4 regions of the Bradyrhizobium sp. SZCCHNRI20481 genome follow, and region 1 is predicted to be linked to each of the others. Evidence: predicted binding sites of a transcription regulator. Region 1 holds the regulator's gene; each other region holds the start of a gene.
The links. Region 1 encodes PhoB, which activates phosphate uptake and scavenging genes when phosphate is short. Its sites were predicted from a motif close to TGTCATNNANCTGTCAT; they were not measured.
Positions count from the first base shown of each region.

Region 2: a site for PhoB is predicted at 3,447-3,463, ahead of phnF (phosphonate metabolism transcriptional regulator PhnF). Genes of this name have one in related genera too.
Region 3: a site for PhoB is predicted at 2,025-2,041, ahead of QX132_RS09840 (PhnD/SsuA/transferrin family substrate-binding protein). Genes of this name have one in related genera too.
Region 4: a site for PhoB is predicted at 3,035-3,051, ahead of QX132_RS16095 (UDP-2,3-diacylglucosamine diphosphatase). Genes of this name have one in related genera too.

Region 1 covers NZ_JAUEUE010000007.1:275,985-281,401, reverse strand. Annotated here, with positions in the region: gene pstC (phosphate ABC transporter permease subunit PstC) at 1-904, shown strand, start outside; gene pstA (phosphate ABC transporter permease PstA) at 908-1,789, shown strand; gene pstB (phosphate ABC transporter ATP-binding protein PstB) at 1,786-2,607, shown strand; gene phoU (phosphate signaling complex protein PhoU) at 2,638-3,354, shown strand; gene phoB (phosphate regulon transcriptional regulator PhoB) at 3,371-4,078, shown strand; gene QX132_RS13955 (trypsin-like serine protease) at 4,224-5,417, shown strand, end outside.
Region 2 covers NZ_JAUEUE010000022.1:8,958-14,374, forward strand. Annotated here, with positions in the region: gene phnK (phosphonate C-P lyase system protein PhnK) at 1-335, opposite strand, end outside; gene QX132_RS29535 (alpha-D-ribose 1-methylphosphonate 5-phosphate C-P-lyase PhnJ) at 328-1,212, opposite strand; gene QX132_RS29540 (carbon-phosphorus lyase complex subunit PhnI) at 1,209-2,312, opposite strand; gene phnH (phosphonate C-P lyase system protein PhnH) at 2,316-2,927, opposite strand; gene phnG (phosphonate C-P lyase system protein PhnG) at 2,927-3,382, opposite strand; gene phnF (phosphonate metabolism transcriptional regulator PhnF) at 3,502-4,227, shown strand; gene QX132_RS29560 (phosphodiesterase) at 4,263-5,105, opposite strand; gene QX132_RS29565 (ABC transporter ATP-binding protein) at 5,102-5,417, opposite strand, start outside.
Region 3 covers NZ_JAUEUE010000005.1:197,716-203,132, reverse strand. Annotated here, with positions in the region: gene arsB (ACR3 family arsenite efflux transporter) at 1-1,019, opposite strand, end outside; gene QX132_RS09850 (arsenate reductase ArsC) at 1,023-1,550, opposite strand; gene QX132_RS09845 (metalloregulator ArsR/SmtB family transcription factor) at 1,543-1,908, opposite strand; gene QX132_RS09840 (PhnD/SsuA/transferrin family substrate-binding protein) at 2,275-3,024, shown strand; gene QX132_RS09835 (HAMP domain-containing sensor histidine kinase) at 3,021-4,481, shown strand; gene QX132_RS09830 (sigma-54 dependent transcriptional regulator) at 4,471-5,417, shown strand, end outside.
Region 4 covers NZ_JAUEUE010000009.1:40,776-46,192, reverse strand. Annotated here, with positions in the region: gene QX132_RS16110 (D-galactonate transporter) at 1-213, shown strand, start outside; gene QX132_RS16105 (tartrate dehydrogenase) at 235-1,308, shown strand; gene pyk (pyruvate kinase) at 1,464-2,882, shown strand; gene QX132_RS16095 (UDP-2,3-diacylglucosamine diphosphatase) at 3,075-3,887, shown strand; gene QX132_RS16090 (threonine/serine dehydratase) at 3,935-4,924, shown strand; gene QX132_RS16085 (caspase family protein) at 4,935-5,417, opposite strand, start outside.

The DNA of each region.
Region 1 (5,417 bases):
CTTCTATTGGATCACGCGGCTGTCCGCGATCTCCGTCCTGTTGATCCTGGGCGGCATCATCCTGTCGCTCATCGTCGGCGCATGGCCGGCCATGAGAGAATATGGCTTCGAATTCCTGTGGACGCGGCGCTGGGCGCCGTCGGCCGATCCGCCGGTGCTCGGCGCGCTCGGCCCGATCTACGGCACCTTGGTCACGTCCTTCATTGCGATGCTGATCGCCATTCCGGTCGGTCTGGGCATTGCGATCTTCCTCACCGAGCTGTGCCCGCAATGGCTGCGCCGTCCGATCGGACTTGCCATCGAGCTGCTCGCCGGCATTCCCTCGATCATCTACGGCATGTGGGGCTTCTTCGTGCTGGGGCCGTTCCTGGCCTATACGTTCCAGCCGTTCATGATCAATCTCTGCGCCGGCATCCCCGTGCTGCAGGACATCTTCGCCGGTCCCCCGTCCTATCTCAGCCTGTTCAACGCCTCGCTGATCCTGGCGATCATGGTGCTACCGTTCATCACCTCGATCTCGGTCGACGTGTTCAAGACCGTCCCGCCGGTGCTGAAGGAAGCCGCTTACGGGGTCGGCTGCACCACCTGGGAGGTCGTGCGCAGCGTCGTCATTCCCTACACCCGCGTCGGCGTCATCGGCGGCGTCATGCTGGCGCTGGGCCGTGCGCTCGGCGAAACGATGGCGGTGACCTTCATCATCGGCAACTCGTTCCGGATCTCATCCTCGATCTTCGCGCCGGGCACCACGATCTCGGCCGCCATCGCCTCCGAATTCCAGGAGAGCGACGGGCTGCACCAGTCGAGCCTGATCCTGCTCGGTCTGCTGCTGTTCGTGCTCACCTTCTTCGTGCTGGCGAGCGCGCGGCTGATGCTCATGCGGCTCGAAGCCAAGGCGGGAAGATAAGCCATGTCCAGCGCTGACACGCTTACACTCGATGCGCAGGTCAATCCGATCTATGCGCGCCGGCGCCGCAGGGACATCGTGATCCGCGGCCTCTGCGTCGCCGCCGCGATGTTCGGCGTCACCTGGCTGGCGTTGATCCTGTTCACGCTGTTCTATAACGGACTCGCCGGCCTCAGCCTGCAGGTTTTTGCCGCCGACACGCCGCCGCCCGGCTCCAGCGAAGGCGGCCTGCGCAACGCCATCGTCGGCTCCTTGATCATGACGATCATCGGCGTCGGCATCGGCGCGCCGCTCGGCCTGTTCGCCGGCACCTATCTCGCCGAATACGGCCGCAACGACCGCCTGACCTCGGTGATCCGCTTCATCAACGACATCCTGCTGTCGGCGCCCTCGATCATCATCGGCCTGTTCATCTATGGTGCGGTCGTGGTGCCGATGGGCGGCTTCTCGGCACTCGCGGGTTCCCTTGCATTGGCGGTCATCGTGATCCCGGTGGTGCTGCGCACCACCGAGGACATGCTGCTGCTCGTGCCCAACCCGCTGCGCGAGGCGGCGTCTGCGCTCGGCCTGCCGCGCTCGCTGGTGATCCGCCGCATCGCCTATCGGGCGGCGCGCTCGGGCCTCATCACCGGCGTGCTGCTTGCCACCGCCCGCGTCGCCGGCGAGACCGCGCCTCTGCTGTTCACCGCGCTGTCGAACCAGTTCTGGAGCCTCAACCTTTCCAGGACGATGGCGAACCTGCCCGTCACCATCAACAATTTCGTCCAGAGCCCTTATGCCTACTGGAAGCAACTGGCCTGGAGCGGAGCCCTTCTCATCACTCTGGCCGTGCTCGCCCTGAACATCGGTGCACGCATTCTCGGCGCCGAGAGGAACACCAAATGACCGAACTGTCCGTCTCCGTCAGTCAGCCCAATCACGCTCTTCACGGCAAGGCGCTTCCGGATGCGCCGGCCAAGGTGACCGCGCGCAACCTCAACTTCTACTACGGCGACCATCACGCGCTGAAGAACATCAACCTGTCGCTGGGCACCAACCGCGTCACCGCGTTCATCGGCCCGTCCGGCTGCGGCAAGTCCACGCTGCTGCGCATCTTCAACCGGATGTACGATCTCTATCCGGGCCAGCGGGCGACCGGGCAGCTGATGCTCGACAACACCAACATCCTCGATCCCAAGCTCGATCTGAATCTGCTGCGCGCCCGGGTCGGCATGGTGTTCCAGAAGCCGACGCCGTTCCCGATGACGATCTACGAGAACATCGCCTTCGGCATCCGCCTCTATGAGAAGATCTCGAAGTCGGAGATGGACGACCGGGTCGAGAAGGCGCTGCGCGGCGGCGCGCTGTGGAACGAGGTCAAGGACAAGCTCAACGCCTCGGGCCTGTCGCTGTCCGGCGGCCAGCAGCAGCGACTGTGCATCGCGCGCACCGTGGCGGTCCGGCCGGAGGTGATCTTGTTCGACGAGCCGTGCTCGGCGCTCGATCCGATCTCGACCGCCAAGGTCGAGGAGCTGATCCAGGAGCTCGCCGAAAACTATACGATCGCCATCGTGACGCATAACATGCAGCAGGCGGCGCGCGTCTCCGACAAGACCGCCTTCATGTATCTCGGCGAGCTGATCGAGTTCGACGACACCAGCAAGATCTTCACCTCGCCGAGTGATCGGCGGACCCAGGATTACATCACCGGCCGGTTCGGCTGACGCCGACGACATTGTCTTCAGGAGATCATCATGGCCAGTGAACATACCGCCAAGGCGTTCGACAGCGATCTGCAGGACCTCACCCGTCTGGTATCGGAGATGGGCGGCCTCGCGGAGCGGCTGATCGTCGATTCCGTCGATGCGCTGGTGCGGCGCGACATCGCGCTCGGCCAGAAGGTGGTCGCCACCGACGCCGAGGTCGACAAGCTGCAGCGCATCATCGAGGAGCGCGCCGTGCTCACGATCGCCCGTCGCCAGCCGATGGCGGTCGACCTGCGCGAGATCGTCGGCGCGATGCGCGTGGCGACCGATCTGGAGCGCATCGGCGACCTCGCCAAGAACATCGGCAAGCGCGTCGCGGCGCTGGAGAGCGACTTCCATCCGCTGAAGCTGATCCGCGGCCTCGAGCACATGACCGATCTGGTGCAGTCGCAGGTCAAGACGGTGCTGGACGCCTATGCCGCGCATGACCTGCCGGCGGCGATGACGGTGTGGAAGGGCGACGAGGAAGTCGACGCCATCTGCACCTCGCTGTTCCGCGAGCTCCTGACCTACATGATGGAGGATCCGCGCAACATCTCGTTCTGCATCCACCTGATGTTCTGCGCCAAGAACATCGAGCGCATCGGCGATCACGCGACCAACATCGCCGAGACTGTATTCTATATGATCGAAGGCCAGCAGATCATGGACAAGCGCCCGAAGGGCGACATGACGAGCTTCGCGACGACGATTCCCGGTAACTAAGAGAGACGGTTCAGACATGGGCGCCCGAATTCTGGTGGTGGAGGACGAGGAGGCGCTGACGACGCTGCTGCGCTACAACCTCGAGGCCGAAGGCTACGAGGTCGAGACCGTGGCGCGCGGCGACGAGGCCGACACGCGGCTGAAGGAGCGCGTTCCGGATCTCGTCGTGCTCGACTGGATGCTGCCGGGCCTCTCCGGCATCGAGCTGTGCCGCCGCCTGCGCGCGCGCTCCGAGACCCGGCAACTGCCGATCATCATGCTGACGGCGCGCGGCGAGGAGAGCGAGCGCGTGCGCGGACTCGCCACCGGCGCCGACGACTACATCGTCAAGCCGTTCTCGGTGCCGGAGCTCCTGGCGCGCGTGAAAGGCCTGCTGCGGCGGGCGAGCCCGGAGCGGCTGGCGACCGTGCTGTCCTATGGCGACATCGAGCTCGACCGCGAGAAACGCCGCGTGGCGCGCTCGGGGCGGCCGATCGATCTCGGCCCGACCGAATACCGCCTGCTCGAATTCTTCCTCGAGCACCCCGGCCGCGTGTTCAGCCGCGAACAGCTGCTCGACAGCGTCTGGGGCCGCGACATCTACATCGACGAGCGCACCGTCGACGTCCATATCGGCCGCCTGCGCAAGCTGCTCAATCCCGGCCGCGAGCAGGACCCGATCCGCACCGTGCGCGGCGCCGGTTATGCGCTCGATGATCGCTTCGCCAAGAGCGAGCAGGTGTAAGGGCGATGGGCGTGAGGATGAAGAAGGTGTGAGGCGCGAGCGGGCCCGATTGAGGAGATCGCGGTCCGCTTTCCGCCACGCCGCCGCCGTCTTGATCGTGTCTGCTTCGTGGCCCGTCACGATGTTTCGGTCCCAGCGGACGCCCTTGATCAAGACCATCATCATATCTCTTGTCATGCTGCTCGGCAGCTTGGCGGGCGCCACGGCCGCCGAGCTCGAAGACGCGGTCGCGGCGGCAGGCAACGGGCAGCATGCGGCGGCGATGCGACGGCTGCTGCCGCTGGCCGCCAAGGGCGATGCGCGGGCGCAGTTCGACGTCGGCTTCATGCAGGCGTTCGGCTGGGGCGTGCCGCGTAATCCGAGCGAGGCGCTGGCCTGGTACCGCAAGGCCGCCGATCAGGGGCTCGCCGTCGCGCAACATTATCTCGGCATCGCCTACGTCAATGGCGAGGGTGTTGCCTCCAACTACGGCGAAGCCAGTCGCTGGTTCAGCCGCGCCGCGGCGCAGGGCTTCGCCCAGTCGCAATACATGCTCGGCCTGATGCTGCTCGACGGCCGCGGTGTGAAACAGGACGTCGTGCAGGGCTATGCCTGGCTGGTGATGGCGGGCCGTAGTGGCGTGCGATCGGCCGGCCGCGACGTGCAGCGGGTCAGGTTGACCGAGCCGCAGCGCGTCCAGGCCCAGAGCGCCATTGCGTCCTGGCAGCCGAAACCGGAATCGGCGGATGCGGGCATTGCCACTCCGCGTCCGGAGCAACTGCTCGGGCTCGATCGCCACATCGGCGAGGTCGTCGATCCCACCTCCTGGCCGGCGTCGTCGATCGGCGTCGTCACCGTCGCGCAATACTCGAGCGGCGGCTGGTGCACCGGCACCCTGGTGGCGCCGCGCGTCGTGCTCACCGCCGCGCATTGCGTCTTCAACGGCGTGGCGCAGGTCAGCCCCGGCAATGTCCGCTTCCTGGCCGGCATGAACCGTGGCACGCCGGCGGCATCGTCGGTCGCCGACAAGCTGATCGTGGCGCCCGATTTCGTTCCGACCCGGCACGACAGATGGTCGCTCGACCGCTCGCCCGCCGATTGGGCGCTGATCGTGCTGAAGGATGCTCTGCCGTCGAAGCCGGTGGCGGTCAAGGCGCTGACCCGCGAGGAGCTCGCGGCTGCGACCACGGCCGGAACCATCTCCGAGATCGGCTATGGCCAGGAGCGGCGCTATTCGCCGACCGGCCAGCGCAATTGCAGCGCCGGCATGACCGGGGATGCCCGGCTGTTGACAGTGCATTGCCTGGCCAATTTCGGCTATTCGGGCTCGCCGATCCTGGCCGAGGTCGGCGGGGAGCCG
Region 2 (5,417 bases), on a different contig from region 1:
ACCGCCATGCGCAGGCCTTGCGCCGGGTCCTGATGGACATAGCCCCAATCGGTGCGGAACAGAAAACGGCGTTCGGACTCCCCGAGCCCGGCAAGATCGCGCAGCACCCCGTCACGCATCCGATAGGACACGCGGCCAGCCGTCGGCGCCAGTTGCGCCGACAACATCTGCAAGAGTGTCGATTTGCCCGAGCCGGACTCGCCGACAATGGCGAGCACCTCGCCTGGATAGAGCACGAACGAGACGTCGCGGCATGCCGCCAACCGGCCGTAGCTCTTTGCAAGCCCCTCGGCGACGAGCAGCGGCTGATCGGAGGCGCTGATCATCTCAGCCATGGGCGCTCTCCCTGTGCGGGGCGGCGCTCTGCGCGCCACGATGTCCGGACGCCTGGCGGCCCTCGCAGTAATCGGTATCGGAGCACACGAACATGCGGCTGCCCTTGTCGTCGGTCACGATCTCGTCCAGATAGGAATCCTCTGCGCCGCACAGCGCGCAGGGCGCGTCGAACTTGTAGCGCGTAAACGGATGGTCCTCGAAGTCCAGCGAGACGACCGATGTAAACGGCGGAATGGCATAGATTCGCTTCTCGCGTCCCGCGCCGAACAATTGCAGCGCCGGGCAATTGTCCATCTTGGGATTGTCGAACTTCGGCGTCGGCGACGGATCCATCACGTAGCGCGCATTGACCTTGACCGGATAGGCGTAGGACGTCGCGATGTGACCGAAGCGTGCGATGTCCTCATAGAGCTTCACGTGCATCAGGCCATATTCGGCCAGCGCATGCATGCGGCGGGTCTCGGTCTCGCGCGGCTCGAGAAAACGCAGCGGCTCCGGGATCGGCACCTGATAGACCAGCACCTGCCCCTCGTGAAGCGGCGCCTCGGGAATTCGGTGACGGGTCTGGATCACGCTCGCCTCTTCCGTCGACGTCGTGGTCGCGACGCCCGCGGTCTTGGCGAAGAACTTGCGAATCGAGATCGCATTGGTCGTATCGTCCGAGCCCTGATCGATGACCTTGAGCACGTCGTCGGGACCGAGAATGGCGGCGGTGACCTGTACGCCGCCGGTGCCCCAGCCATAGGGCATCGGCATCTCGCGGCTCGCGAACGGCACCTGATAGCCGGGAATCGCGATCGCCTTCAGGATTGCGCGGCGGATCATCCGCTTGGTCTGCTCGTCGAGATAAGCGAAGTTGTACGTCGGCGCGTTCATTCCGCAGCTTCCTTCAATTCAGGAGCGGCATTGGCCTCGGCGAATTCCAGGCGCAGCTTGCGCAGCAGGCCGAGCTCGGACTGGAAGTCGACATAGTGCGGCAGCTTCAGATGCTCGACGAACCCGGTCGCCTGCACATTGTCGGAGTGCGACATCACGAACTCCTCATCCTGCGCCGGTGCAACCATATCCTCGCCCAGCTCGCGCGCGCGCAAGGCTCGGTCGGCGAGGGCCATCGACATCGTCTTGCGCTCGCTCTGCCCGAAGGCGAGACCGTAACCGCGCGTGAAGCACGGCGGCTCGGTGGCCGACCCCTTGAACTGGTTCACCATCTGGCATTCGGTCAGCTCGACCGATCCGAGCGGCACCGCAAAGCCGATCTCCTCGGCCAAGAACTCGACCTCGACTTCGCCGAAGCGGATCTCGCCGGCGAAGGGATGGTTGCGGCCATAGCCGCGCTGGGTCGAGTAGCCGAGCGCGAGCAGAAACCCCTCGTCACCGCGCGCGAGATTCTGCAACCGCAGATCACGATCGGCGGGAAAGCCTAGGGGATCGCGGGTGAGATCGCCGACCGGCGCGCCAACCTCGGCTTGCGGCGACGGCTCGATCAACCCGTCCTGGCCGAGAATGTCGGTGACACGTGGCGTCGGCGCATTCGGCGCCTCGGCACGGGCCGGCGGCTCCGGCTCGGCGCCGGCCGCCAACTGCGGATCGAGCAGCCGATGCGTATAGTCGAAGGTCGGCCCGAGCACCTGGCCGCCCGGAATGTCCTTGAAGGTCGACGAGACGCGCCGCTGCACCCGCATCGCGCCGGTGTCGACCGGCTCGCTTGCGCCGAAGCGCGGCAAGGTCGCGCGGAAGGCGCGCACCAGGAAGATCGCCTCGATCAGATCGCCACGCGCCTGCTTGATTGCGAGCGACGCGAGCTCGCGGTCGTACAGCGAGCCCTCGGTCATCACGCGATCGACGGCAAGCCCCAACTGCTCGGAGATCTGCGCCAGCGAAAGCTCGGGCACATCGCGATCACCCCGGCGTTCATGCGCCAGCAGCCGGTGCGCGTTCTCGATGGCGCGCTCGCCACCCTTGACGGCAACATACATGCCTCACTCTCCTGCGGAAACGAGTCGGGTCGTTCGCGGGATGGCGACGATGGACGAACCATCGACCAGCACCACATCGACACCACGCGGAAACAGCTTCTCATTGATCGACAGCCGCTCGAACAGGTCGGCGGGCGCGACCGTTGCACGGAACAATGTCGTCCCGTCGATGCCCGGACCGCGCAGCTTGAACGCCGGCCCTCCGGACAAGCTCGGCACCTGCAGGATCAGCGTCGTCGAGCGATCGGGGTACTCAGCACTGCCGAGCGCGAATGAATTCAGATCAGGCAGCGCTTCGGGGTCTGCCGCCACTGCAAAGCAGGCGAGCGCGGCATTGGCGACGATCGGCGCCCCGGTGTGAAACTTGAGCCAGGCGCCGACCTCGGGCGTGCCGGCGAGCGGCGCATCGAGCCAGATCGGCGTATCGTGATCGAACAGAGTCAACGCGAGCGCGGCGGCACCAGGCATCAAGGACGAGGGCCGGCCGACATTGACCTCGACCTGCCGCACATTTCCCGGACGCGCCATGGCCTCCATGACGGTACGGAAGGTCGATTGCGCGGACAGGACATTGTCGGCGAAACCAGGCTGCAGATCGGAAGCGGCGGCAGCCATCAGCCTTCTCCTCGCACCATCGTATAGAAATCGACACGCGTGGCCGCAGCCTCCTCTGCGCGGTGCTCGCGCGAAGTGCGCATCTGCGCCTGCAGCGGCGCAACCACCTGCGTCTCGATCGATCGCGTGTGGCTTGATGACTGGATCATCGCGTCACACAGCGCCATCAGACGCGCCTTGGCGGCGTCGCGTCCCAGCACATAGCCGAACCCGACCTCGCCGCTCTCCAGCCGTACCGCAGCGCGCGACACCGTCGCCTCGCCGACATTGAAGGGCGCACCATCACCGCCGATCCGGCCCCGCAGCATCACAAGGCCATTCTCCGCCGGACGCAGGTCGCGATACTCAGGCAGCGCCAGTCCGTCGAGCCTGGCGCGGATGTCCGCATGCGAGGCATGCGCCAATACCCGCATCGCCGTCCTGCGCCGGTCCTGCATCGCGGTCTCGCCCTCCATCTTCATCCCGATCTTGCTATCGCGAAGTTGTCTATGTTAATAGACAACTTCGTAACGAAGCGCCATGACTGTTTGATGACATGGGCGTGATTTTCAGGTCGCGCAGCGGAGAACCGCAGATGAGCATGCAGGGCGCCGACTCGGGCGTGGCACTGTGGCGCCGGGTGGCCGACGGCATCGAGCGCGACATCGCCGACGGCCGCTTCGCGGCCGGCACCCGCCTGCCCGGCGAGACCGAGATCGCCGAAACCTACCGCGTCAACCGTCATACGGTGCGTCGCGCGCTCGCGACCTTGGCCGAGCGCGGCCTCGTGCGCGCCGAGCGCGGCAGCGGCACTTATGTCGAAGCGCCTCGTCTGTCATATCCCCTGAGATCGCGAACCAGGTTCTCCGAGATCGTGGGCGCCGGCGGGCGCGAGCCGCGCGGGCAGTTGATCGCAGCGTCCGAGGAGTCGGCGACGCGCGAACTCGCGCACGAGCTCCGACTGAAGACGGGGGCGCCGCTGGTCCGAATCGAGGCGCTGCGTCTTGCCGACAAGACCCCGATCTGCGTCAGCACGTCCTGGCTGTCGTCCGAGCGATTTCCTGAGGCCGGCCACATCTTCGCGTCGCTCCGCTCGATGACGGCGCTGCTTGCGCATTACGGCATTCGCGACTATCGCCGCGGCGCGACCAGGATCACGGCGGCCATCGCCGACGCGAGCGACGCCGCACGGCTCGACCTCGCGCTGGGCCGTCCGGTGCTGGTGGTCGACAGCACCGACATCGATGCCGATGGGACGCCGCTGGTCAGCAAGCGCTCGCGCTTCGCGGCGGAGCGCGTGACGTTCGAGGTCGAGAGCTAGACCAGACCCCGCCGCCTCGCTTCGTTCTTGCGCCCTCAGTCGATGAGCGTGCCGTCCTGATTGAAGAACGGATGCGGCCCGTCGAAATCCCCGATCGGCACCTGATGAGTGACGACCGTTCCGAATCCCGGTCCTGGAAACCAGGCATGAAGGTGAAAGGCCGGCGGCTCGATCCGGAAGGATGGCGGGCGAAGCTCGGCCAGGTCGAGCGCGACGGCATGGTTCGGTGCCGGGCAGATCGTGCAGGGGATGCCCGCAAACCGGGTCAGCGTCGCGCGATGAACGTGACCGCATCCGATCAGTTGCACCCGCGGATGGCGCGCGAGGACGGCCGCGAGATCGTCGGCGCTGCGCAGGTTCTGCCGGTCCATGTGCCAGATGCCGGTGGCGAACGGCGGATGATGCAGAAACAGCAGGGCCGGCCTTTTGCTGGATCCGGACAGCGCGGCGTCGAGCCATTGCAGACTCGCCTCATCGAGCTCGCCATGCGGATGGCCGGGCACGCTGGAATCGAGCAGAAGCAGATCGAGATCGGCCAACGCCACATGCCGGTTCAGCGGACCGGTAGGTCCACCATGGAGAGTGCCCGGAAACGCCGCGCGCATCAGCTCGCGTGAATCGTGATTGCCGGGCACGGCGACGAATGGAGTTTCGAGCTCGGCGAGAAGATCCTTGAGATGATCGTATTCGGCCGACGACGGCGTATCGACGAGATCGCCCGAGATCACCACCAGATCGAGCTTCGGCTCGAACCGGTTGAGCTCCGTGATGCAACGGGCCAGCGCACGCGCCGTATCGACGCGGCGGTAGGCGAGCCGGCCGGGCGCCTTGATGTGCAGGTCGGATATCTGGGCGATGGTGACAGGACGCGTGCTCATGCTGATCCACCTTGCTCCGGCAGCAGACGAATGGCGCTCGGCTCAATCGACAGGCCGATCCGCTCACCCGCGCTGACCCTGATCGTATTCGGTGCGTCCACCGTCAGTGGAACGGCGGCGGCGTCGCGGACGACGATCCGCTGGCGATCACCGGCGAAGCGGACGCTGTCGACGAGGCCGGTCAGGCACGATGCCGCCGCGCCGACGATCCCGATCGTTTCCGGTCGAACCATCGCCATCGCCTTGCTGCGCGAGCCAGCCTCGGCGATCCGCTGTCTCCCTCCGGGCAGAACGAGGTGGTCGCCGTCGATC
Region 3 (5,417 bases), on a different contig from region 1:
GCTCCGGATTCATACCAGCCGCGAGTCGCCTTCACGATGCGGACCACCGACAGCATCACGGGCACTTCGACCAGCACGCCCACCACGGTCGCAAGCGCAGCTCCGGAGTCGAGTCCGAACAGGCTGATGGCAGCAGCAACCGCGAGCTCGAAAAAGTTGCTGGCGCCGATCAGCGCCGCAGGTGCAGCGACACACCAGGCGACGCCGAAGCGCCGGCTCAGCCAGTAGGCGAGACCGGCGTTGAGATAGACCTGGATCAGAATCGGCACGGCGAGGATCGCAATCACGACCGGCTGCTTGACGATCTGCTCACCCTGGAAACCGAACAGCAGAACTAGCGTCGCCAGCAGAGCAACAAGCGACAATGGCTGCAGCCTCCGCATGGTCCGCTCGAAGGCACCACCGCCAGCGGCGAGAAGGGACGTCCTCCAGGCCTGCGCTACGACGACCGGCACAACGATGTACAGGACGACCGAGAGCAGAAGCGTCGCCCAGGGAACGCTGATGGAGGCTACACCGAGCAGAAGCCCCACCAGCGGCGCGAACAGGAAGACCATGATCACGTCATTCAATGCGACCTGGCTGAGCGTGTAGTGAGGCTCTCCTTCGCACAGGTTCGACCAGACGAACACCATCGCGGTGCAAGGAGCGGCTGCGAGCAGGATCAGACCCGCGATGTAGGATGGGATCTGCGCGGACGGCAGCATCGGCGCGAACACGTTGCCGATGAAGAAGGAGCCGAGAAGCGCCATCGAGAACGGTTTGACGGCCCAATTGATGAACAGGGTAACCCCCACGCCGCGCCAGTGCTCTCGGACCTGGCTCAAAGCACCGAAGTCGATCTTCAGCAGCATCGGCACGATCATCAGCCAGATCAGGACTGCCACCGGCAAATTGACCTTGGCCACTTCCGCGGCTGCAACCACTCCGAAGAAGCTAGGCATGAAGTGGCCGAGCACGACGCCGGCGACGATGCAGAGGGCAACCCAAAGTGTGAGGTAACGTTCGAAGATGCTCATGTGTCAGGCCACGTCGTTGCGGGATGAACTCGCGCCTTCCGACCGGCCGATCTCGCGCAACTTGGTGCCGAGCGACAGTTTGTCGATGCTGCGCAGAGGAAGATTGGTGAAGGTACCGATGCGATTCTTCAGGTACCGGAAGGCGGTCACGAATGCCGCCTCCTTCTGGAGATCAGTACCTTCAACTGCGGCGGGATCCTCGATGCCCCAGTGAGCGGTCATCGGCTGTCCAGGCCACACCGGACAGGTCTCACCGGCGGCGTTGTCGCAGACGGTGAAGACGAAATCCATGACGGGTGCATCGGGGGCGGCGAACTCGAGCCAGCTCTTCGAGCGCAAGCCGTCGGTCGGATAGTCCAGGCTTTGGAGAGTGCGTAGCGCCAGCGGGTTGACCGCGCCCTTCGGCGTGCTGCCTGCCGAGAACGCCCGGAAGCGGCCGCCGGCATCCTTTCGCAGGATCGATTCCGCCATGATTGAACGGGCGGAGTTGCCGGTGCAGAGGAAGAGAACGTTGTAGAGGTGATCAGACACGGCTTCGCTCCCTTTTCTTTTTCGGAGGACAGCAAGGCGCAAGGCTTTCAATCAATGGTGCGCAGACTTCCGGCCGGCCGCCGCAGCAGTCCTGCAGCAGAAACAGCGCCACCTTCTGGAATTCGGCAAGATTCGCGCGATAGATGATCGACCGGCTGTGTCGCTCCGAGGTGACGAGGTCCGCCCTTGAAAGGATCGAAAGGTGCGCCGAGAGCGTGTTCTGGGGGACTTCCAGGGCGCGAGCAAGCTCTCCGGCCGACAGACCCTCCGGCTCATGACTTGCCAGAATACGAAATGCGTTCAGCCGAGTGGGCTGAGCGAGCGCGGCGAGCGCCAAGACCGCTTCTTCATTATCCATATTTCTAGACTTATGGATATTACAGTACTCTGTCAACCACAGAGTGGCGCTGAGCTCCCGCAGGTCCTTGAGACGCGCGCCGGTGAGCTGTTGCTTGAGCTATCTCAATACCTCACCGTCACATGCCTGTCATATTCGTTGCCGCGCCAGACGCCATTCGATACTCTCTAAGAAAAAAGGGGCGACGATGCTCTAGGAGGGATCGCCATGGGTTTGCGTCAAAGGCAGGCCCCTGCATCACATGCGAATAGAACGCGAGTCACGAGGCGCGCAGTCCTATCCGGACTAGCGGCGAGTACGATTGCTCTTAAGGGCAGACGCGCCGTAGCGGCTGATCCGCGGCCGGTGCAGATTGGGCTCACGCCCGTGCTTCTGACTTCCGACCTGGAGCTATTGGCGACACTTCGCTCTTATCTTGAGCGCATTTGGAGCAGGGAAGTCCAGATCCTCACGCGCCGAACTTACCAGGAAATCACGCTTCTTCTGGTGAACGGACAAATCGATGCGGCCTGGATCTGCGGCTATCCCTACGTTCAGTTCCGCGAGCAGCTCGAACTTGTCGCGGTCCCGGTGTGGAATGGCCGGCCGCTGTACCAGTCCTACGTGATCGTCGATGCCCGCCGTAAGGCCGAGTCCTTTCCCGATCTGAAAGGCGACACGCACGCGTTCTCCGATCCCGACAGCAATTCCGGCTTCCTCGTCACTCGCGCCCTTCTGACCGATATGCACACCAAGCCGGAGGATTTCTTCAGGCATCACTTCTTCACCTATGGTCATCGCAACGTCGTCCGCGCAGTCGCCTCCGGGCTGGCGGATAGCGGATCCGTCGATGGCTACGTGTGGGAAGTCCTCAGCATCGTAGAGCCCGATTTGACGGCTCCAACTCGCGTGTTGCGACAATCGGAATGGCTAGGATTTCCGCCGGTGGCGTGCGGAAAGAACCGCCCGAGCGGGCTTTCGGTCGATGACCTGGCCGCCGCATTCGTCGGGATGTCCTCCGATCCAGAAGCCCGTCGGGTGCTGCAGATGCTGCATCTCGACGGTTTCACGAGAAGCGATCCATCCCTGTTCGACACAATTGCGGCGAAGATGAACTATGTTCGGAGCCTCGGATGAGCGCTCGCTTCGACCTGAGATCGAATCTGCCGGTCGTGATCAAGGTCCCTGCGCTTGTGGCGCTGCTCATGATCGCCATCGGGGTGGTGCTCACAGATCAGGTGCTCAAGAGGCTCGCCGAAACCCAGGATCGGCATTTCCGGGAATTGACCGCCGCCTACCTGGACGGGCTTTCGTCGTCGGTGATGCCTGGGGTGATCCGTGGGGACGCCTGGGAGACGTTCGACAATCTCGACCGCGCTCGTTCACTGTACCGCGGCTTGACAATTCTCGAGACGGTGGTGGCGGAACCCGACGGCATCGTCCTGGCTTCCTTCGATCCCCGTACCGTGCCGGCCTTTGCACCCGTGCCGAAGTCGATCGTCGATCGGTTTGCGGACGCAAACGATAGCTGGCTTGACGAGCAGGCCGAGCGTGCCGGCGTCCGCCGCGTGCTGCTCGATCAGGGGCGTCGCATCGGGGTGATCTACACGCAATTCGACGTCGGCGCTCGATTCAAGGAGCGGCGGGACGTGCTCTGGACGTTGGTCGCGACCAATATCGCCATCACTATGCTGGTCGCGGCGGTCGGCTTCATCGCAGTGCGCAGAATGCTGCGACCGGTGCAGCTCTTGACCACGCATTTCAGGCGGGGGCAGTCCGGCGAACTGCTGTGCATCGCAGATGAGGATGTCGGACCGCCCAGTTCGGAGTTCGGTCGCCTATTCAGACACTACAACATGATGGTGCGATCATGGAACGAGCGTGAGGCGCTGGCTGCTCGCGTCGCCGAAGAGCAACGCCTCACTAGCCTCGGCCGTCTTGCCTCCGGGATGGCCCACGAAATCAACAATCCCCTGGGAGGCATGTTCAACGCGATCGAGACGCTTCGGCGACATGGCCATCAGCTCGGGGTTCGGGAGCGTGCACTCTCTCTTCTCGAGCGGGGGCTCGCGGGCATCCGCGACGTCGTGAGGTCCGCATTGGTGACCCACCGTGTCGACACCGCGATGCGTCCGCTCAAGCCAAGCGACATCGAGGACCTGCGTCTTCTGATCGGTCCCGAGCTCGATCGCAGAAACCTTTCGCTGTCGTGGGCGAACGAGCTTCCCGGCGAGATTCCCGTCAGAGCGAATGCCGTCCGTCAGGCCGCGCTTAATCTGCTGCTCAACGCGTGCCAAGCAAGCGCGCCCGCCGGCCGTATCGCATTCGAAGCGGGGCTGGTGGACGGCAGCCTAGTCCTGACAGTGAGCGACGAAGGCGCCGGACTCGACCAGGATAGGGTCAGCTACCTCGAAAGCCGTGAAGCGGATGCCGCGCCACGGCCCGGAGAGCCCGGCCTTGGCCTTTGGATCATTCGGCGTCTCGTTCTGGAAGTCGGCGGCTCCATCCGAGTCGAGCATCCGGCCGGCGGCGGAACGGCGATCTCCATAGCGATACCCGATGGCTCGGGGAAGGAGCAGCGCAATGTTGCCTGAGGCAGTGTCCATCGCTGTGATCGAAGACGATCCGATCATGGGAGAATCCCTCAACCAGTACCTGGAGCTGGAAGGCTGCAAGGTCGAGTGGTGGCGCAGCGGCCAGGAAGCTCTCGCGGGCCTGAGGCGAGGTGCCCCCGATCTTGTCATCTGCGACATCCGTTTGCCGGACATGTCGGGTGAGGACATCTTCCGGAAAGTGAGCGGCGAAAGTGCCGCCCCGCCGTTTCTGTTCATGACCGCATACGGCCAGATTGACCATGCGGTGGCTCTCATCAGGGCCGGCGCGGGCGACTACGTGACCAAGCCATTCGAACTCGACGATCTGATATCGCGCGCCCGCGCTCTGATCGGCCGTAGGCCGGCGGTTCCGGACGGCGTATTGGGACTGTCGCAGCAGATGCGCCGCATCGAGGAACTGCTCGCCCGCATGGCCGGCCGTAATACGCCTGTGCTGTTCACCGGCGAGACCGGCTCTGGCAAGGAGGTCTGCGCACGCCACCTCCACAACATTTCGGATGCCGCTTCCCGGCCATTCGTGGCAGTCAACTGCGCCGCCATCCCGGACAATCTGCTCGAGAGCGAGGTCTTCGGACACGAGAAAGGCGCTTTCACGGGCGCCAACAGCAGGCACCTCGGGTATGCGGAGCGCGCTCAATCCGGGACCCTCTTTCTCGACGAGGTCGCGGAGCTACCACTGCAACTTCAGGCAAAGCTGCTTCGGCTGCTCGACGAACGCCGCTTCTACCGCCTGGGCGGCGAAGCCATCGTCCCGTTCCGGGCGCGCGTCGTTTGTGCCACCAACCGGGATCTCGCGGCGGAAGTCGCTGCGGGGCGATTTCGCGAAGACCTGTACTACCGCATCAACGTCGTCGCGGTCGCGATTCCGCCGCTTCGCGAGCGGCCCGAAGACATTCAGCTTCTCATGCATCGCTT
Region 4 (5,417 bases), on a different contig from region 1:
TCGGCCGCCGCGGCGGGCATTGCAACCATCAACTCGATCGGCAATCTCGGCGGATTCGTCGGTCCCGCGATGATCGGCTGGATCAAGGACCAGACCGGCAGCTTCAATGGCGGGCTCTATTTTGTCGCCGGCCTGCTGGTGGTATCGGCGGTGCTGACGCTGTTGCTGTCACGTTCACAACGTGCAAAGGCCGCTGCGGCCACGCAATCCTGACCCATCACACGGAGCCCTTTCATGCGCACCCATTCCATCGCCGCGATTCCCGCCGACGGCATCGGCCCCGAGGTCATCTCCGAAGGTGTCCGTGTGCTCGAGGCGCTGGCCAAGCGCTCGGGCGACATCAGCTTCAACGTCAAGACCTTCGACTGGGGCTCGGACTACTACAAGAAGCACGGCGTGATGATGCCGGCCGACGGCCTCGCCGAGCTGAAGAAGTTCGACGCGATCTATTTCGGCGCGGTCGGCGCTCCCGACGTGCCCGACCACATCACGCTGTGGGGGCTGCGGCTGCCGATCTGCCAGGGATTTGATCAGTACGCCAATGTGCGGCCGACCAAGATCCTGCCTGGCGTGGCCTCGCCCTTGCGCAATGTCGGCGTCGGCGATCTCGATTGGGTGATCGTGCGCGAGAATTCCGAAGGCGAATATGCCGGCATGGGCGGTCGCGCGCACCGCGGCCTGCCGGAGGAGGTCGGCACGGAGGTTGCCGTCTTCACCCGCGTCGGCGTCACCCGCATCATGCGCTACGCGTTCAAGCTGGCGCAGTCGCGGCCGCGCAAGTTCCTCACCGTCGTCACCAAGTCGAATGCGCAACGCCACGGCATGGTGATGTGGGACGAGATCGCCGCCGAAGTGGCGCGCGAATTCCCCGACGTGACCTGGGACAAGATGCTGGTCGACGCGATGACCGTGCGCATGACCCTGCAGCCGAAGAGCCTCGACACCATCGTGGCGACCAATTTGCATGCCGACATCCTGTCCGATCTCGCCGGCGCGCTGGCCGGCAGCCTCGGCGTGGCGCCGACCGGCAACATCGATCCGGAGCGGCGCTTCCCCTCGATGTTCGAGCCGATCCACGGCTCGGCCTTCGACATCACCGGCAAGGGCATCGCCAATCCGGTCGCGACGTTCTGGACCGGCGCGCAAATGCTCGAGCATCTCGGCGAGACGGACGCGGCCGCGCGGCTGATGGCTGCGGTCGAGAAAGTCTGTGCAGCCGGCATCCTGACCCCCGATGTTGGCGGCAAGGCGACGACCAAGCAGGTGACCGACGCCGTCATCGACGCGATCCACGGCTCCAACGTCTGAGGCGTGCTGTTCTCTTGCACAATTTTGGCGTGTTTCGTGTCGCGCTTGCAATGGACGCTGCGGGGCGTATATCAGCGCTTCCGCTGCGTCCGCGCATGCCAATCACATGCGTGTCATAGAGACGCGAGACACGGCTTAAGGAGAAAGGACACATCATGCGTCGTCACCGTCGAGCCAAGATCGTTGCGACTGTCGGTCCCGCGAGCAATTCTCCGGAGATGCTGAAAGCGCTGTTCCTCGCCGGTGTGGACACCTTTCGTCTCAACTTCAGCCACGGCACCCAGGCCGATCACGCCAAGGTCCATGCCGCGATCCGCGCGCTCGAGAAGCAAGTGCAGCGGCCGATCGGCATCTTGATGGATCTGCAGGGTCCTAAGATTCGCGTCGGCACTCTGCGCGACAAGAAGATCCAGGTCGAAGTCGGCGAGACGATTCGATTTGTCCTCAACGGCACCGAGGGCGACAAGACATCGATTCCGTTGCCGCATCCGGAGATCTTTGCGGCGGTCTCGCCCGGTCACGATCTTCTGATCGATGACGGCCGCGTGCGCGTCCGCGTCACCGGCCTCGGCGACGACTGGATCGAGGCCAAGGTGATCGTCAGCGGCGCGATTTCCAATCACAAGGGCGTCAATCTGCCGGGCACCATTCTGGAGCTGTCGCCGCTGACGGCCAAGGACCGCTCCGATCTCGCCTTCGGGCTCGAGCTCGGCGTCGACTGGGTGGCGCTGTCGTTCGTGCAGAAGCCGTCGGACGTGCTTGAGGCGAGGGGCCTCATCAAGGGCCGCGCCGGCATCATGTCCAAGATCGAGAAGCCGGCGGCGCTGGAGCGGATCGACGACATCATCCAGTTGTCGGACGCGATCATGGTCGCCCGCGGCGATCTCGGCGTCGAGATTCCCAACGAGGACGTGCCGGGCAAGCAGAAGGAGCTGGTGCGCGCCTGCCGGCTCGCCGTGAAGCCGGTGATCGTCGCGACGCAGATGCTGGATTCGATGGTGGCGACGCCGACGCCGACGCGCGCCGAGGTCTCGGACGTCGCCACTGCGATCTATGACGGCGCCGACGCGGTGATGCTGTCGGCGGAGTCTGCCAGCGGCCAATACCCGCGCGAGGCGGTGGCGATGATGGACAGCATCATCAAGGCCACCGAAGGCCACAAGATGTATCGCTCGATCGTCGAGGCGACGCAGCCGGGCGAGGAGCAGACGCCGCCGCATGCGGTGGCAACCGCGGCGGCCGATCTCGCCTCGGCGATCCACGCCAGGGCGATCGTGGCCTATACGTCGAGCGGAACCTCGGCCTCGCGCGTTGCGCGCAAGCGGCCGAGCCTGCCGATTCTGGCGATCACGCCGAACGAGGATACCTCGCGGCGCATGTGCCTGCTGTGGGGCGCGCACAGCGTGCTGTCGCAGGACGTGCAGAGCTACGAGGAGATGGTCGAGCGCGCGACCTTCTTCGCTGTGCAGGAGGAGTTCGCTGAAGCCGGCGACCTGCTCGTCGTCGTCGCCGGCATCCCGTTCGCGCGAGCCGGCACCACCAACAATCTGCGCGTCGTCACCGTGCCGAGATAGGAGGCTGATTTTCCCTGTTCGCGCCGCCCGCCTGTCGCCTGATTGTCGCACCCCGCTGGTATCGCGGGGCAGTGACGAAGGACGTCGCGAGTCGTCGAACGAGCGGTGTCCGGTAGCGGTCCGGCAGGATGGGTTCTGCTGGTGCGGCGTTTCGTCATCGCGGTGTCATCAGGGACTGTTAGGTGGGCGCGCATGGGACTTGAGACTGCTGGTGAAGAAAGCCCGGCTCGGCGCTTTCGGACGTTGTTCATCTCGGACGTTCATCTCGGAGCCCGCGGCTCGCAGGCCAATCTCCTCGTCGATTTCCTGCGCCACCATGATGCAGATACGATCTATCTGGTCGGCGACATCATCGACGGCTGGGCGCTCAAATCGAGCTGGCATTGGCCGCAGTCGCATAACGACCTGGTGCAGAAGATGCTGCGCAAGGCGCGCAAGGGCGCCAAGATCGTCTATGTCCCCGGCAATCACGACGAGTTCCTGCGCGGTTATTACGGCACGCATTTCGGCGGCATCGACGTCGTCGAGAACATCGTCCACACCGGCGCTGACGGCAAACGCTATCTGGTGATCCACGGCGACATCTTTGATCTGGTCGTGCAGAACGCGCGCTGGCTCGCCCATCTCGGCGACAAGGCCTATGACTTCGCGATCCAGATGAACCGTCTGGTCAACTTTTTCCGTCGCATGTTCGGCGTTCCCTATTGGTCGCTGTCGCAATGGGCCAAGCAGAAGGTCAAGAACGCGGTGAACTACATCGGCGCGTTCGAGACGGCGCTGGCCTCCGAGGCGCGAAGGCATGGCGCTGACGGCGTGATCTGCGGCCACATTCATTGCGCTGTCATCCGCGATCAGGACGACATTCGCTACATGAATTGCGGCGACTGGGTCGAGAGCTGCACGGCGCTGGTCGAGCACGAGGACGGCCGCTTCGAGATCCTCACCTGGACCGATCCGCTGCGGCAGCGCGCGCCGGTTCCCCAACTGGCCGCCCGCGCCGCCTGACACCGGCTCCCTTGCCTCTCGGCAATCGGGCGCGGTAAAATAGGGGCATGACAGCTCATTCCCCGATCCTGCCCGTGACCGCCGCCGACATCGATGCGGCGGCACGCGTCCTCGCGCCCGTGGCCGTGCGGACTCCGCTGCTGCCGGCTCCCGTGCTGAGCGAGCAGTTCAAAGCGAACGTCTTCGTGAAGCCGGAGGTGCTGCAGCGGACCGGCTCGTTCAAGTTCCGCGGCGCCTACAACAAGCTGGCGTCGATCCCGCAGGCAGCGCGCGGCAACGGCGTCGTCGCATTCTCCTCCGGCAATCATGCGCAGGGCGTCGCCCATGCCGCCACATTGCTGGGCATGGACGCCACGATCGTGATGCCCTCGGATGCGCCGGCGGCCAAGCGCGAGCGCACCAAGGCGTTCGGTGCCGAGGTCGTGCTCTATGATCGCGATCGCGAGGACCGCGAAGCGATCGCGCGCGACATCGCAGCAAAGCGCGGCTCGACGGTGGTGCCGCCCTATGACGATCCCCACGTCATCGCAGGGCAGGGCACCGTCGGTCGTGAAATCGCCGAGGACCTTGCGGCGCTCGGCCTGTCGCCGGATCTGGTGATCGTCCCGGCTTCGGGCGGTGGTCTGCTTGCCGGCGTCTCGACCGCGGTGAAGGCGCATTTTCCGAGCACCCAGATGGTCGTGGCTGAGCCCAAGGGCTTTGACGACCATGCGCGCTCGCTGCGGGCCGGCCACCGCGAGGCCCATGATGCGAAGGGACGCACCATCTGCGACGCGCTGATGGCGGCGATTCCGGGCGAGATCACCTTCGCGATCAACAGCCAACTTCTGTCGGCTGCGGTCGAGGCCTCGGATGAGGAGGTGGGCCGCGCGGTCGGCTTTGCCTTCCGGGAGCTGAAGCTCGTGGTCGAGCCCGGTGGTTCGGTCGGGCTGGCGGCACTGCTGGCCGGCCGGCTGGATGTGGCGGGCAAGACGGTGGTGATCGTTTTGTCCGGCGGCAATGTCGATGCTGAGCTCTACGCCAGGCTGATCGCCTGACGATCAAGCCTCAGTGAAAGCTGAGGCCGCCTTTTGCAGATCCCCCACCGCCGATCCGCAGTCCGGACTGCGCGACGTGCGGCGTGCCCCGCGTCGGGCCGCCCTGCATCCCTCCTTGGCCACGCGCCATCGACGGACGCGACGCGTTGATGTTCGGCTTGAACGGTCCGGAATTGCCGAGGAAGGGACGCCGGACCTCGCGGGTGTCGAATGGCCGTCCAGGACTGCGCTTCAGTGGATCGCGCTGGATCTTCGCGGCGACAGGCGGATTTGCCGGCGGCATGATCCTGTCGCGCAACCTGGTCTGAGCGATAGGCCTGGGATCGACGACCTTGTTGGGACCCGCGTTGTTGATGGCATTGCCTTTCGTGACCACCGTTGGCGGCATCGGTCCGCGCGGCGGCACGGTGGTGACCGGCAGCTTCGGTTGCAGGCCTGGATGGCTCTGGATCTGGGCGCCGGGATTGAACGGCCGCGCGATCGGTGCCAGTTG